2 regions of the Marinilactibacillus sp. Marseille-P9653 genome follow, and region 2 is predicted to be linked to the other one. Evidence: a T-box and tRNA genes for the amino acid it is inferred to sense, from the RefSeq annotation. Region 2 holds a T-box; the other holds one or more tRNA genes.

Region 1 (7,679 bases), 910 kb from region 2:
TGGAAGGGCCATCGCTCAACGGATAAAAGCTACCCTGGGGATAACAGGCTTATCTCCCCCAAGAGTTCACATCGACGGGGAGGTTTGGCACCTCGATGTCGGCTCGTCGCATCCTGGGGCTGTAGTCGGTCCCAAGGGTTGGGCTGTTCGCCCATTAAAGCGGCACGCGAGCTGGGTTCAGAACGTCGTGAGACAGTTCGGTCCCTATCCGTCGCGGGCGTTGGAAATTTGAGAAGAGCTATCCTTAGTACGAGAGGACCGGGATGGACACACCGCTGGTGTACCAGTTGTCTTGCCAAAGGCATCGCTGGGTAGCTATGTGTGGACGGGATAAACGCTGAAAGCATCTAAGCGTGAAGCCCCCTTCAAGATGAGATTTCCCATTCCTTTAAGGAAGTAAGATCCCTGAAAGATGATCAGGTAGATAGGCTGGAAGTGGAAGTACAGTGATGTATGGAGCGGACCAGTACTAATCGATCGAGGACTTAACCACAAAACGGGGTTAAGAGTATGAGGGTGTTGCGTCAAAACATGTTTGCAAGAATTCAACTATCTAGTTTTCAGAGAACAACGTTCTCTTATAAAAAGAAAAGAGTCATTGTGCGGTAATGATGGCGGGAAGGATCCACCTGTTCCCATTCCGAACACAGCCGTTAAGCTTCCCAGCGCCGAGGATAGTGAGGGGTTTCCCCTTGTGAAAGCAGGACGTTGCCGTGCAAGCTCTTGATTTTTTATTTTTGGAGGTTTAGCTCAGTTGGGAGAGCATCTGCCTTACAAGCAGAGGGTCAGCGGTTCGAGCCCGTTAACCTCCATTTTTTTGAGCCGTTAGCTCAGTCGGTAGAGCATCTGACTTTTAATCAGAGGGTCGCAGGTTCGAACCCTGCACGGCTCATTACACAGTAATGTGTAATGATAAATATCTTAAACGCGGATGTGGCGGAATTGGCAGACGCACTAGATTTAGGATCTAGCGCTTCACGGCGTGGGGGTTCAAGTCCCTCCATCCGCATGTTTATATTTATATTATTGTGCCGGCTTAGCTCAGTTGGTAGAGCAACTGATTTGTAATCAGTAGGTCGAGGGTTCAAATCCTTTAGCCGGCATTTCAGCGAAAGTAGTTCAGTGGTAGAACATCACCTTGCCAAGGTGGGGGTCGCGGGTTCGAATCCCGTCTTTCGCTTGATCGACTTTCAATCAGAAGTTGATAATTTAATAGACAAATTTGTCTTCTACAAAGCTTATTATGCCCTATCATTAGCCGGGGTGGCGGAATTGGTAGACGCACAGGACTTAAAATCCTGCGGTGAGTATTCACCGTGCCGGTTCGACTCCGGCCCTCGGCACTTAACTTAATAGCACCCTTAGCTCAATTGGATAGAGTACCTGACTACGAATCAGGCGGTTAGAGGTTCGACTCCTCTAGGGTGCATTTTTAAAGCATACGGGAAGTAGCTCAGCTTGGTAGAGCACTTGGTTTGGGACCAAGGGGTCGCAGGTTCGAATCCTGTCTTCCCGATTTCTTATGAAGAAAACGCCGTATTGCTTTCTTACATAGGACGATGGCGGTGTAGCTCAGCTGGCTAGAGCGTACGGTTCATACCCGTGAGGTCGTGGGTTCGACTCCCTCCGCCGCTATATCTAATTATAGTAAGCGGACCTTTAGCTCAGTTGGTTAGAGCAGACGGCTCATAACCGTCCGGTCGCAGGTTCGAGTCCTGCAAGGTCCATTAATACATTTTTTATTATCGCGGGGTAGAGCAGTTGGCAGCTCGTCGGGCTCATAACCCGGAGGTCACAGGTTCGAGTCCTGTCCCCGCAATTGAAACAAAGAGCATGGTCCCGTAGTGTAGCGGTTATCACGCCTGCCTGTCACGCAGGAGATCGCGGGTTCGAATCCCGTCGGGACCGTTCAACATTATGCGGGTGTAGTTTAGTGGTAAAACCACAGCCTTCCAAGCTGTCGTCGCGAGTTCGATTCTCGTCACCCGCTTTTTGTTTGGGGCCTATAGCTCAGCTGGTTAGAGCGCACGCCTGATAAGCGTGAGGTCGGTGGTTCGAGTCCACTTAGGCCCATTCGTATCATTTATTGATATGGGGAAGTACTCAAGTGGCTGAAGAGGCGCCCCTGCTAAGGGTGTAGGTCGTTTACGCGGCGCGAGGGTTCAAATCCCTCCTTCTCCGTTTTTATTTTTTTATTGCAAGGCCCCTTGGTCAAGCGGTTAAGACACCGCCCTTTCACGGCGGTAACACGGGTTCGAATCCCGTAGGGGTCATTAGCAGGAAACTGCTACTATAGATTTACTGGAGGATTACCCAAGTCCGGCTTAAGGGAACGGTCTTGAAAACCGTCAGGTGTGTAAAAACGCGCGTGGGTTCGAATCCCACATCCTCCTTACCAAATTAAGAACGATCTGGTCCCGTAGTGTAGCGGTTATCACGCCTGCCTGTCACGCAGGAGATCGCGGGTTCGAATCCCGTCGGGACCGTTTGTTGTTTTGGCGCAGTAGCTCAGTTGGTAGAGCAACGGATTGAAGCTCCGTGTGTCGGCAGTTCGACTCTGTCCTGCGCCATTTTTTTTGCGTTGCGGGTGTAGTTTAGTGGTAAAACCACAGCCTTCCAAGCTGTCGTCGCGAGTTCGATTCTCGTCACCCGCTTCATATAAAAAGCGATTCATCTTAAATGATGAATCGCTTTTTTTGTACTCAATGATTTACTACTCGAATGATATATTCTAGTGGAAGCTATTAAAGGTTCTACGTCAAATGACGTTGGTGAAGAATTTAGATAATCAAGAATGATCTCAGGAAGAGATTGCACGGCTAGCTTACGCTACTGTGCAGTCTCTTCCTTTTTCTATTATTCGATGTTTAAATCTAATTGGTTTTAAATTGAAATGTAGGATAATACGATTTTTATAGTGAATAAAGTTCTTGTAGCCATAGGCTACCCGGTTTAATACTTTGATCTTGTTATTGATTCCCTCTATCTTTCCGTTGTTATAAGGGTAAATAAAGGTGTTTTGGATATGAGTGAAATGAGTTCTTAGCGTCTTTAAACTAGTTTTCATGTATCCAGATAGTTCAGGAGAAGCAGGTTGATCTAAAATAGCTCTTAACTGCTTTGAGTCATTCTCTTCAACGGACTTGAGAACAGCTTGGTAGACCCTATACGTTTCTTTCAGTTCTGGATCATAAGCCAACATCTCTGAAACAATTGCGGCTTCCAAACGTTGCCCAAACAGCGGAAACTATTGATAAACGGTATAAGATAATTCAGACTCTTTCTTCAGAAGTTTTTTCCAGAATCGTTTTAATCGTCTGTATTTCTTTTGATCTTCTCCATTAGAGGTTCGAAGTCGATTCATGACTTTTACGCGTGTCTTGTTCATGGATCGATTCACGAGCTGAACGATATGAAATCGATCGATAATGATATCAGCGTTCGGAAACAGTTCAGGTAAGAAGCTGACGTAACTGGCATTCATATCTGTCGTAATAGTTTTAACCTGATTTCTTTGCTTTTGACTATATCGAGAATAGAAGTGATCTTTGTTTGTTCGTGTATCTCTACTTGGTAGAATATCTAATATCGTACCTGTCACAACATCGATATACTCAAAAGCCATTTGGCCTTCACCATACTTGAATTCATCCACTGACAAGTTCTCAGGCAATGAATGATAGTAAGGTCGATAATACTTCACTTGTTCATTGATGATTCTTTGAATGGTTGTGGCAGAGACAGTCGTCTCTTCAGACAAGCTCTTGATTGAACGTGCGTCAGCTGACTTCGTCAGTATTTCTGCTTTGATGAAGTTAGAAATAAAGCACTGCTCTTTTACAATGGGTGTTTCGGCAGTAAACGTTGATCCACAAGATTTACATTTGAACCGCTGCTTTTTCACTCTGAGATAGGTCGGATAAATACCAGACATCGGAAAAGTGATTCTAGAGGTCTGAGTCCCATTTTTATAGATAGAGAAGTTTTTGTTTGGCACCTGACATTTTTTACATTCCGTAGGAGTATAAGTCAGTGTACAGTCTATAAATTTGCATTTCTTTTGTTTATGTAGGCCATAAGAAACGCAGTTATTTTTAAAGACTATATTTTTGTCTTGAATATCTAGTACTTTTTGCATATCATTTGAAGTAGGCAAGTGAGTTCCCCCTATAGATGTTTGGTTTTAGGCGACTATCATTCTACAGGAGAACTCACTTGTTTTCTATTTTTTTAGAAAAAAATGACGCTAGTGATTTCTCACCAACGTCATATATTATAGAACCCTATTAAACTACTTTGTTAAAGGCTTTACGTAACAGATAATTCTAGCGGATTCTTTGAATCCTGAATTCGTGTGAAAAAAATGCTCTCAGTGTTCTTGAAGGAACAATCACTTGCAAATTCAGTGCATCCTTGTTGAAAGGCTCACTGTTCACAGTGTTCTAGTAATACTTGAGCTATCTTATGTCTTCTGTAATACGGTTCTACATAAATACCTTCTAAATATCCTACTGGAGATGTGTTTGTGCCTTCCACGTAAGTCATGTCTTAAAGAAGTCTGCGCATAACCGATAGCTTTATCATCCATATAGTAAAGGTAAGCAGTGGATAGGTTACACTCAGTTGGACAGAAAAGATAAGGTGTGTATACTAAACACAACATACACAGGAGGAATCTATCATGTCTACTCGTCGTCCACGTCGAACTTATACAGAAGAATTTAAGAAACAAATTGTTGATTTACACAAAGCAGGAAAATCAAGAAAAGAAATCATAGAAGAATATGATCTTACAGGATCGGCTTTTGACAAATGGGTACGTCAACATAGTCAAACCGGTTCATTCAAAGAAAGAGATAACTTAACACCTGAACAGAAAGAATTGAAAGAATTAAGGAAAGCAAATACCCAGCTTAAGATGGAAAATGATATTTTAAAGCAAGCGGCGCTGATATTCGGGCGAAAGTCGAAGTAATCAAACGCAACAAACATAACTATTCTATATCAGCGATGTGCCGTGCCCTTAAGATCAGTAGAGGATCTTATTATTACGAAGTAATAAAGAAAGAAAGTGACGCAGAACTCGAACAAGCGATTATTGAAGAGTTTGCCAAAAGCAAAAACAATTATGGCACGCGTAAACTGAAGAAAAGATTGAAGAAGCGTGCGTTTATCGTATCTCGTCGGAGAATTGGACACATTATGAAAAAGTTTCATCTGGTGTCCAAGTATGATAGACCATCATACAAACCACAAAAGAGTGGAGTCAATCAAGCGAAGATTGAAAACGCATTGAACCGTGAGTTCAATCCGAAAGAGCCGATGAAAGCTATCGTCACGGACTTGACCTATGTCAAAGTTGCCAATAAGTGGTTCTATGTTTGTTTTATTTTAGACTTGTTTAACCGCGAGATCATCGGGTATTCTGCTGGTCCCAATAAGACAGCTGACTTAGTCCTGCAGGCTCTCGCTACAGTTAAGGGTGATTTACATACGGTCAACGTGTTCCATACTGACCGGGGAAAAGAATTCGACAACCATACTATTGATGAGTTACTGGATACCTTTGATATTGTGCGCTCGTTAAGTAGAAAAGGGAATCCTTACGACAATGCCGTAGCGGAGTCCACGTATAAATCATTTAAGTTTGAATTTGTCTACGACAACACATTCCATACACTCTATGAACTGCAGGTCCAACTTATGGACTACGTCCATTGGTGGAATCATTTTCGCCCACATGGATCATTGGACTACGAATCTCCTATCGATTATCGAAAAGATTGGGAACAGGAACAGTCTGAAATGGAAGTCTGCAAATCCGTTGTTCCCCAGCTGGTCGAAACTAGCCTCTCATTCAGTTAGAGAGGCAGAAGGAAAGTGAACTCAATCATCATTTACACCTTATAATTTTTGTTCAAAAAAGTGTTGACATACCACTTCTTCGATGTCCTTATGTGTGTCGTCATACATCTTTTGAGAGTTAATAATTTTTTTATATCTGAAATTAGCATAGATCACCTCTTAAATAGAATTAAATCCTTTATAAAGTAAAATATTATCAGAATAGGTAAACGTTTGCAAAACGTTTAAAGTTTTACCAATGAGTTATTTGACTAGATAACCTGTAATTAAAGATTTAAAAATAAAGCTGAAATTAGAATAATTTTCCCAAAAGAACGATTGACTATTAATGTAAATTTTTAGGTAAAATAGTTAAGAATTTTTAATTCTATGCTACTATAATAGGGAAGAACAATGAATATGATTATAGGAGACCACATAAAATGAAAAAGTATATCTTTAGTTTATTTAGTATCCTTTTGTTAGTAGGGTGTAGCCAAGAACCGGAGCTGGCAGAATCAATAGAAGGTGAGAAAATACCACAAGAAGAGAGCTCGGAAGAAACAACTGAAATGGACGAAAAGCAGACTAGTGAAAGTGAAAAGGCTACAATTACAAATCCGGTAATGATTGAGAGATCTATATGGGATTTCAACGAAGATCAAGAATATACGTTAAAAATGGAAGTTGGTCCTATTATCCGCGAAGAGGGTTATGGCATATTACCAGTTACTGTGGATGGAGAAGGAGATGTAACCTCTACTTTTAAGCGGTTATTTGATATTGGTGTATTCACAGGCGAAGGAATAAGCTCAGAGCAAGGCTATGATATCAGACTCGTTGACTCAAAAAACATGAAAGTGTCTCATCCAGCAGTTTTGATGGAAGAAGGGTATACTACCAAAGCAGTTCAGACCTTTTTAGAAAACGGAACTGGGAAAGACAATTCAACATTTGGTGCAGATCAAGACCCAGTGACATATTATGTTGCTTTCGACGCGCCAGAGGTTGATCAAGTTCAGGTATTGTTCAAAAATGCTGGATTGGTTGAAGACGTACCGGTTGTAGACAGAGATGACTCTGGAATGGCATTTTTTGATGATGAAGAGGAAGCCTTGCCAGACAATGTTGTGCCTTCGGTGGATAATATTCTTAAGCGAGAACTTTTAACTGATCAATACGAAGGATTGGACGGAAACTACGAGTCCCTTCAAAAACGAGTAGAACCGATTGAAAGTTACAAGGAGAACTTAGAAACATCGCTCAGTAGAATAGACGAGGTTGAGTTTTCAACGGTAAATTTATCTAGTGATGTGTTATTTGATTTTGATTCGTCTGACTTGTCTGATACAGCGGATGACGAGCTACAAGCTGCTATTATAGAGTTAACGGGAATCGATGGTGGTAAATTGGAAATCATCGGACATACAGACAAAGAAAATACCGAGGAATATAATCAGTCGTTATCTGAGGAACGTGCAGAATCCGTTCGGAATCGACTAGCTGATTTAACAGACTTATCTCAATTTAATGAAGTAACGACTGAGGGAAGATCCTTCAATGAACCGATTGCTGATAATGAAAGCGAAGAAGGTAGAGCTCAAAATCGTAGGGTAGCTCTACAGTTTACTCCTCCAAAAGAAAAAGTAGTCGTTGAATCAACAGAAGAAACTATACCTGAACCGGAAGGACCGGTTAGTAAATTTCCAGAATTTGTTGAAACAAAATTCGGAAACATTGAAATTGAATCTCTTAAACAAGTCGATGGCATGCTAGTAGGACAGTTCAAAGTGTTCAAGTCTGAAGATACAGGTTTGAAATATGATGCATTAACG
Region 2 (7,679 bases):
ACCATTTTACCTTGCATAGAAACCAGGATACAATCAATGACATTTACTTGGGAGATGGATTGACGATCTCAATGGATGAAAATGACGTTAAACAAGAAGAAATAGACGCAGTCATCGCTAAGTTAGAAGATAAGATACTTGTAAAAAACAAACAACTTCGTACAGTGAATTATTTGACTGATTTAGTAGACGTTGAAGAACAATCAGTAGCGGAATTGCCGGATGTTTATAAGAATATGAATGATCGTCAGATTTTGAATAAGCAATTTTATCATACACAAGAAGAGTTGGAGAAATTTAAAGAGTATCATTTTTATAAAATTGTTAAAAATAAAAAAAGTGAATCGTACTTCGAACATATCCATCCTAGTCCAATTCACAAAGCGTATCAAAGCGGACAGGAAGTTTATTGTTTTATAGATGAAAGCAGCGGTCATATTGATACAAATAGTCCCTCTCTTGAACAGGCACTGCGTAAAAACAGAGGGATTTCTCAAAAGGATTTCAACGAGAGAAAAGCTCAGTTGATTGATTATTTGCTTTTTCTGGAAAGTCTTCCACATCAGCATTGATTGGAAACTAGCTATATAATGAAGAAACACGATTTTTCGAATAGATAGAGGTGAATAAAATGAAAGAACTCAATAAGAGAATCAAATCCGTTGAAGCTTATCGCACACCCGAATTCAATTGGAAAGCATTGTTGAAATCAATCTTGACATTAGGGTTTGCTAAACCGAAAAAAATGTCTGAAGCAGCTTTATTGTATAAAATTTTGCAAACCGATCATCAAACAATCACAGTATTTTCTGAGACGATGAAAGGTGAACAAGAAAAAATTGCCACATTTCATTTAGAACCAGCAATGTTTTACCAGAAGGTGACGGATGAGGAAAAACTTTCATTAGATGGATACGTCTATCACTTTGATTTAGAAACTATTAAATATGAGTCATAAACATCAGAGGATATAGTGAAAAAAGTTTATAGATATTTTACGGATGTTTATATGGAGGGAACTATTATGAATATAACAATGAGTCCTGAACGTATTGAAGAAATCACAGTTATGCTAACAAGACAGAGAAGTGTTACAGAAACAATTGAGGAACAACTTGTAACAGAAAAGGTCACTCACTTTTTCAAGGAATTAGATTACTTTCAACAAAACCCAGAAGATTTAATGACAATACAGGCACCAAACGATCCTTGGGGTAGGAAAAGTTTGATTTCTATATTACGTGGAAAAAAAGACCCGCAGAACAATAAAACGGTCATTTTGATTGGGCACACGGATACAGTAGGGATTTCTGATTATGGAGACTTAAGAGATTTTGCGCATCTTCCCTATGAAATCACAGAAAAACTTCGTGAAAGAAAAGATCAACTTCCAGAAGAGGTGCAAATCGATCTAGATTCAGGAGACTACTTATTTGGCCGAGGGATTTTTGACATGAAAGCTGGGAATGCCATCATCATGCACTTGATGGAAGAAATTGAAAAAGATCTTGAGAATTTCTCAGGGACAATCATCTATTGTGCAGTCTGTGATGAGGAAGCGAACTCTGTCGGGATGCGTTCTTGTGTTCCAGAGCTCGTCAGACTTCGGGAAGAAAATGGATTTGATTATACAGCTTTGATCAATACAGATTATATGACATCCGAATATCCAGGTGACCAGAACAAATATGTATATGTAGGGACAGTCGGGAAATTGATGCCATCCTTTTATGTTGTTGGTAAAGAAACCCATGTAGGGGAAGCTTTTAAAGGACTCGATCCTAATCAGGTCGTTGCAGAGCTGACGAGAAAAATTAACTTGAATACAGATCTTTGTGATATCGTTGAAGGAGAAGTCACACTACCGCCGATGAGTCTGAAACAACAGGATCTGAAGCCGGAATATTCTGTACAAACAGCTAAGACGGCACATGCTTTCTACAACTTCGCCACTCATTATTCGACTCCGGATATGGTTCTGGAAAAAATGAGAGGAGTAGCGATTGAGGCTTTTGATGCTGTTTTAAAAGATGTGAATACTCAGTATGAAAAATACAGTCAGATGACGAACCGTGCATTCGAGCAGCTTCCTTTCAAAACAAAAGTCATGACCTACAGTGAGTTATACGCTGCTGTCCGAGAAGAAAAAGGCGCTGAACTGGATGAGCAGTTTGAATCCGCTCGGAAGAAATGGCTGATTGATGACTCAATTGATGACCGAGACTATGCGCTAAAAGAAGTAGAATGGTTGCAGACGATGTGGACGAATCAGGAACCCGTTATTTTAATTTACTTTACACCACCTTACTATCCGCATATTTACGTGGAAGGGAAAACAAATCAAGAAAAAGTTCTACTCGAAGCGGTCAAAGAAGCCGTTGATACGACAGAAACAGAGTATCAGCTTGTTTACAAAAAGTTCTTTCCGTATATATCAGATTTGAGTTATGCTGCTGCCCCAAGAGAGGCCGATGCCGTAGACGCATTGAAACTGAATATGCCAGGTTTTGGAGTGAAGTACTCTTTACCATTAGAAGAGATGCAGCAACTTCAGTTACCGGTTGTGGATATTGGACCGTTCGGGAAAGATTCTCACAAATTTACAGAGCGACTAGAAAAAACGTATAGTTTCAATGTAGCACCGATCTTGGTACAGAAAACAGTTTTCAATTTACTAGATTCATAGAATAGGTTGGGCACTTTTCATCATGAAGAGTGCTTTTTCTATGTTTATAACGATTTAAGGAAAAGTTTACGAACTACCCTAATAGAACATGATAAAATAAACTAGAATGAAATTAAAGGGGGCAGAATTATGAAAGTGTTAATTGCAGACGACGATAAAGAAATTTGTGACCTACTGGAAATCTATGTGAAAAACGAAGGGTTTGAAGTAGAGAAAGCACATGACGGTCAGGAGACGCTCGACAAATTATACAATCAAGAAATTGACTGTGTTGTACTAGATGTTATGATGCCTAAGAAAACAGGTCTTGAAGTTGTAAAAGAAATCAGAGAAACGTCTCAACTACCGATATTAATGTTGAGTGCGAAGACGGCTGATGTAGATAAAATTAGAGGACTAGCCAATGGGGCAGATGATTATGTTGTTAAGCCATTCAATCCTTTAGAAGTGGTTGCGCGAATCAAATCTTTAATGAGAAGAAGTTCGTATACAAATAGAGAATCTGAAGCAGGCGAATTAGAAATTGGACCATTAATTATTCGCAAGGATCAGCATCAAGTAGAAACAGTAGATGGAACACTGATTCAATTGACTGCTTTAGAATTTGGTATTTTGTTCTTGCTTGCAAGTAATCCCAATCGAGTATTCAGTGCAGATGAAATTTTTGAAAGAGTCTGGAAACAGGAAAGTCTTGTGCCTGCCAAAACCGTAATGGTTCACGTCAGTCATTTGAGAGATAAGATTGAAAAAGCTACTGGTGGAGAGAACGTCGTCAAAACGGTTTGGGGCGTTGGGTACAAAATAGAAGAAAAACAAAGTTTTGAATAAAGCGTACGACCGATTTAATGAATGGAGTAGATAGATGAAACTCACCATGAGAGAACGATTTCGGTTACTGATCGAAGCGTTTGTTACAGCAGGGATTATTTTGCTTTGCTATCTGGCAGCTTATGAGATACTCGGCTGGTTCATAGAAGCTTTTCCAAGTGTTTTTGATGATCTATGGCTGATAGAAGATATTTACAGACAAAATAATCGACAAGGTTTCTGGGGACTTACACCGTTCGTCTTCTTTTTATTAATCCTAATCGCAATGGGCGCCATCTACTGGAGGCTCAAAAGAAGATACAGGCAATATGAGTTGCGACACATTATTGACGAACTGCATTTTATAGCTCAAGGGAACTATACGCATAGAATTAGAGGGAACTATAGTGGTGGATTCGATAAAGTAGTCGATAGTATTCATGTATTAGTGGATTCAACCGTAGAAGCAATGGAAGAAGAGCGTAGGATAGAACAGTCAAAAGATGAGCTGATCACTAATGTCAGTCATGATATCCGAACCCCACTGACCTCGATCATTGGATACTTAGGGTTGATAGAGGAAGGACGATTTCACTCTACAGAGGATCTTCAAAAATATGTACACACTGCCTATAAAAAAGCTAAGCAGATGAAAGTGCTGGTAGATGATTTGTTTGAATATACAAAAGTTAGACAGACGACTACGCCACTTCAGTTGGTCACTTTTGATATGGTGCAGTTGATTGAGCAATTATCAATTGATTTTGAACTAGAAGCTCGGAGTCATCAAATGGAAATCGTTGTCTCGTCAAATGTTGACCGGATTATGATGACTGCTGATACAGAGAAACTTGTCAGAGTATTCAATAATTTGATTTCCAATGCATTGAAGTACGGAAAAGGTGGCAATACGATTGCAATAGAAATCAATAGAGTAGGTGAAAAAGCTGTGATTTCTGTTAAAAACGATGGAGAGCCTTTACCTAAAGAAGCGGTCGACCAGATATTTGAACGTTTCTACCGAGCGGAGACATCGAGATCTCAAGAAACAGCAGGTACAGGACTCGGTCTCGCAATCGCTCAGAGTATTATAGAGTTACACGGAGGTACCATCACAGCGCAGTCTAGTAAAAAATGGACAAGCTTTGATATTCAATTACCCTTGATCCAAGAAGAATAGCTAGTTTTGAAAAGCATCTATCCTCCCAAGGATAGGTGTTTTTTTGTAACAATCATCTAAAAAAAGAAGCTAATTGAAAATAGACGTACATAGTCATGTCTATTTTATGAAGATACTGGAAAAGTAGTTGTTTTTTCATAAGCGAGAGAGTACCATGAAGAAGGTTGAAATTGAAGAACAATCAGTAACAAGCCGACCAGAAAAATTCAACCCAAAAAAACTCGATGTAAATCGCATCATTTAGGAGAACGTATTTATTTATGAAACTATTCAAAAAAACTTTTAAAAGTATGATCATTTCAGGAATCACCGCTAGTATAGTCGCGCCTATCGCATTGAATGCAGAGTCAGTCGCTCAAGCAGCGCCTCAAGCACCGGAAATTGAAGCAGAAGCAGCATTAGTAGTAGACTTTGATACAAATCAAATTTTGTTGAATCAGAATGCAGATAGTCAAAGAGGTATCGCTTCAATGACTAAAATGTTAGTAGAGTACTTATTATTCCAAGAGATTGAAGCTGGGAACCTTGATTGGAGCACAGAAACGACGATCAGTGAATATGCTCATCAGGTCAGCCAGAATTATGAATTGTCTAATGTTCCTTTAAGACAAGGTGAAACGTATACCATTGAAGAGCTGTACCAAGCGTTGGCAATCTATTCTGCTAATGGTGCGACGATTGCGATTGCAGAAGAAATTGCAGGATCTGAACCGGAACTTGTTGACCGTATGCGTGAGCTTGTTGAATCTTGGGGTGTAACCGAGTTTGAACTATATAATACAACAGGACTGAGTAACGCTTCTTTAGGTGACAATATTTATCCAGGAAGCACAGCGGAAAATGAAAACATTATGTCTGCAAGAGGCATCGCTACTGTTGCCTCTCATCTGTTGAAAGATTATCCAGATGTACTGAAAACCTCTAGTATCCCGAGTATGGTATTCAGAGAAGGTACAAGCGATGCTATCCAGATGAAGAACTGGAACTGGATGCTGGAAGGGTTAATCCATGAAAGACCAAATGTAGATGGACTTAAAACAGGTACAACACCTTTTGCAGGTGCGACATTTACAGGTACTGCTATAGAAGATGGTCGAAGAATTATTACCGTTGTTATGGGTGCAGGAGATGGCGTAACGAATCGTGAACAGCGTTTCAATGAGACAGATAAACTGATGAACTACGGATTTGGTGACTGGGATTCTGCAACGATTATGGAAGAGGATACTGTTCTTGAAGATGTAGAACCTTTAATGATCCGAAATGGTCAAGAAGACCAAGTGGAACTCATGACATCAGAGTCAGTAGACTATTTATTGCCAGAAGGTGTTTCGCAAGAAGATGTCGAGTGGACATTTACACCTGATGAAGAAGCACTAAGTCAAGACGGCACGCTAGAAGCTCCTGTAGAAAAAGGGCAAAATGTAGGTACGTTAACCTTTTCGTTTGAAGGAGACGATTTAGGTTACCTTGACGGAAGCAAGCATAAGGCTATTTCTGTCGTTACTTCAGAAGCAGTAGATCGTGCTGGATTCTTTTCAGTGCTCGGAACATGGTTCGGTGACTTCTTCAGTGGCGTAATGAATCGCTTTTAAGTAGCGAAATAAACGTATTGATTTAATAGGGTAAGTGAAGTAAAATAAATGCATAATAGAATTGAACGTTATAGTGTGAACTAGTAAGTGAAGCGAAGGTCAAGAGAGTCAGTGGGTGGTGTGAACTGATACTTCGTAATCTGAATCCATTGCACGAGTAAATGGTGATGCAGGACTTTTCTTGCTTAAATCATTTCGGTAGAGCCCGTTAAAACTCTTAGAGAGCAGAAGGATTTCCTTCTGAATCAGGGTGGAACCGCGAGAAGCAGTCTTTCGTCCCTTCATAATTGAAGGGGTGGAGACTGCTTTTTTTGTACCCGTTCAACAACAAATAGAAAAGAGGGAATAAAATGTTAGATATAAAGTTAATCCGAACACAATTTGATGAAATCAAGCAGAAATTAGAAACGCGTGGTGTAGACCCACAGGAGTTGATGCAACTTAAAGAGTTGGATGAGAAGAGAAGAGACTATATTCAAAAGTCTGAACAGTTAAAGAAAACTAGAAACGATGTGTCTGACGAAATTGCCAATAAAAAAAGAAATAAAGAAAATGCAGATGATGCCATTGCTTCTATGCAAAAAGTAGGCGCTGAGATCAAACAGATCGACAAAGATTTAGAAGAAATCGAAGTACAATTTCACGGAATTGCTGCTGGCTTACCAAACTTGCCACATGATTCTTTGCCAGTAGGAGCTGATGAAGAGTCGAATCAAGAGATTCGTCGTTGGGGAGAAATCAATGAAACACCTGCGTTTGAGATGAAACCACACTGGGAAATTGGAACAGATCTAGATATTCTAGATTTTGAAAGAGGCGCTAAAGTTGCTAAAAGTCGTTTCTTGTATTACAAAGGCCTAGGAGCGAGATTAGAAAGAGCACTTTATAACTTTATGTTAGATGTGCATACTGAAGAACACGGCTACTATGAAATGATTCCACCATATCTGGTGAACGAAGAATCTCTCTATGGAACCGGTCAGTTCCCGAAATTCAAAGAAGATGTCTTCCAAATCAAAGATACAGCTTTAACGCTAATTCCGACAGCTGAAGTACCACTGACAAATTACTACAGAGACGAAATTCTAGAAGAGGCAGATCTACCGAAGTACTTCACTGCTTTATCTCCATCATTCCGTTCTGAAGCAGGGAGTGCCGGAAGAGACACTAGAGGTCTAATCAGATTACACCAATTCAATAAAGTTGAAATGATCAAATTTGCAAAACCAGAAGACTCTTATGAAGAATTAGAGAAAATGACGGCAAATGCTGAAGCAATCCTTCAGAAACTGAATCTTCCATATAGAGTTGTACTTCTATCTACTGGGGATACAGGATTTGCTGCAGCTAAAACATATGACCTTGAAGTATGGATTCCAGCACAAGACACCTATAGAGAAATTAGTTCTTG

What was found. A T-box is a leader RNA that pairs with one kind of tRNA and senses whether it is charged. The one in region 2 lies ahead of serS (serine--tRNA ligase), so its partner is inferred to be a tRNA-Ser.
Region 1: it encodes a tRNA-Ser, which carries the amino acid that the T-box ahead of serS (serine--tRNA ligase) is inferred to sense. The anticodon was not compared.

Annotation. Positions count from the first base shown of each region.
Region 1 is NZ_CAKAKH010000001.1:916,897-924,575, forward strand. Features, by position in the region: rRNA gene LG377_RS04570 (23S ribosomal RNA) at 1-493, shown strand, start outside; rRNA gene rrf (5S ribosomal RNA) at 602-717, shown strand; tRNA gene LG377_RS04580 (tRNA-Val) at 740-812, shown strand; tRNA gene LG377_RS04585 (tRNA-Lys) at 820-892, shown strand; tRNA gene LG377_RS04590 (tRNA-Leu) at 928-1,009, shown strand; tRNA gene LG377_RS04595 (tRNA-Thr) at 1,031-1,103, shown strand; tRNA gene LG377_RS04600 (tRNA-Gly) at 1,109-1,180, shown strand; tRNA gene LG377_RS04605 (tRNA-Leu) at 1,258-1,343, shown strand; tRNA gene LG377_RS04610 (tRNA-Arg) at 1,356-1,429, shown strand; tRNA gene LG377_RS04615 (tRNA-Pro) at 1,443-1,516, shown strand; tRNA gene LG377_RS04620 (tRNA-Met) at 1,562-1,635, shown strand; tRNA gene LG377_RS04625 (tRNA-Ile) at 1,654-1,727, shown strand; tRNA gene LG377_RS04630 (tRNA-Met) at 1,747-1,819, shown strand; tRNA gene LG377_RS04635 (tRNA-Asp) at 1,836-1,908, shown strand; tRNA gene LG377_RS04640 (tRNA-Gly) at 1,920-1,990, shown strand; tRNA gene LG377_RS04645 (tRNA-Ile) at 2,000-2,073, shown strand; tRNA gene LG377_RS04650 (tRNA-Ser) at 2,094-2,181, shown strand; tRNA gene LG377_RS04655 (tRNA-Glu) at 2,202-2,273, shown strand; tRNA gene LG377_RS04660 (tRNA-Ser) at 2,304-2,393, shown strand; tRNA gene LG377_RS04665 (tRNA-Asp) at 2,414-2,486, shown strand; tRNA gene LG377_RS04670 (tRNA-Phe) at 2,498-2,570, shown strand; tRNA gene LG377_RS04675 (tRNA-Gly) at 2,584-2,654, shown strand; partial or broken gene LG377_RS04680 (ISL3 family transposase) at 2,825-4,138, opposite strand; gene LG377_RS12515 (GNAT family N-acetyltransferase) at 4,426-4,545, opposite strand; one part of gene LG377_RS04690 (IS3 family transposase) at 4,682-4,967, shown strand; one part of gene LG377_RS04690 (IS3 family transposase) at 4,967-5,865, shown strand; gene LG377_RS04695 (OmpA family protein) at 6,288-7,679, shown strand, end outside.
Region 2 is NZ_CAKAKH010000001.1:11,129-18,807, reverse strand. Features, by position in the region: partial or broken gene yidD (membrane protein insertion efficiency factor YidD) at 1-23, shown strand, start outside; gene LG377_RS00190 (hypothetical protein) at 632-958, shown strand; gene LG377_RS00185 (M20/M25/M40 family metallo-hydrolase) at 1,025-2,686, shown strand; gene LG377_RS00180 (response regulator transcription factor) at 2,816-3,514, shown strand; gene LG377_RS00175 (cell wall metabolism sensor histidine kinase WalK) at 3,549-4,673, shown strand; gene LG377_RS00170 (serine hydrolase) at 4,934-6,268, shown strand; T-box leader at 6,330-6,552, shown strand; gene serS (serine--tRNA ligase) at 6,619-7,679, shown strand, end outside.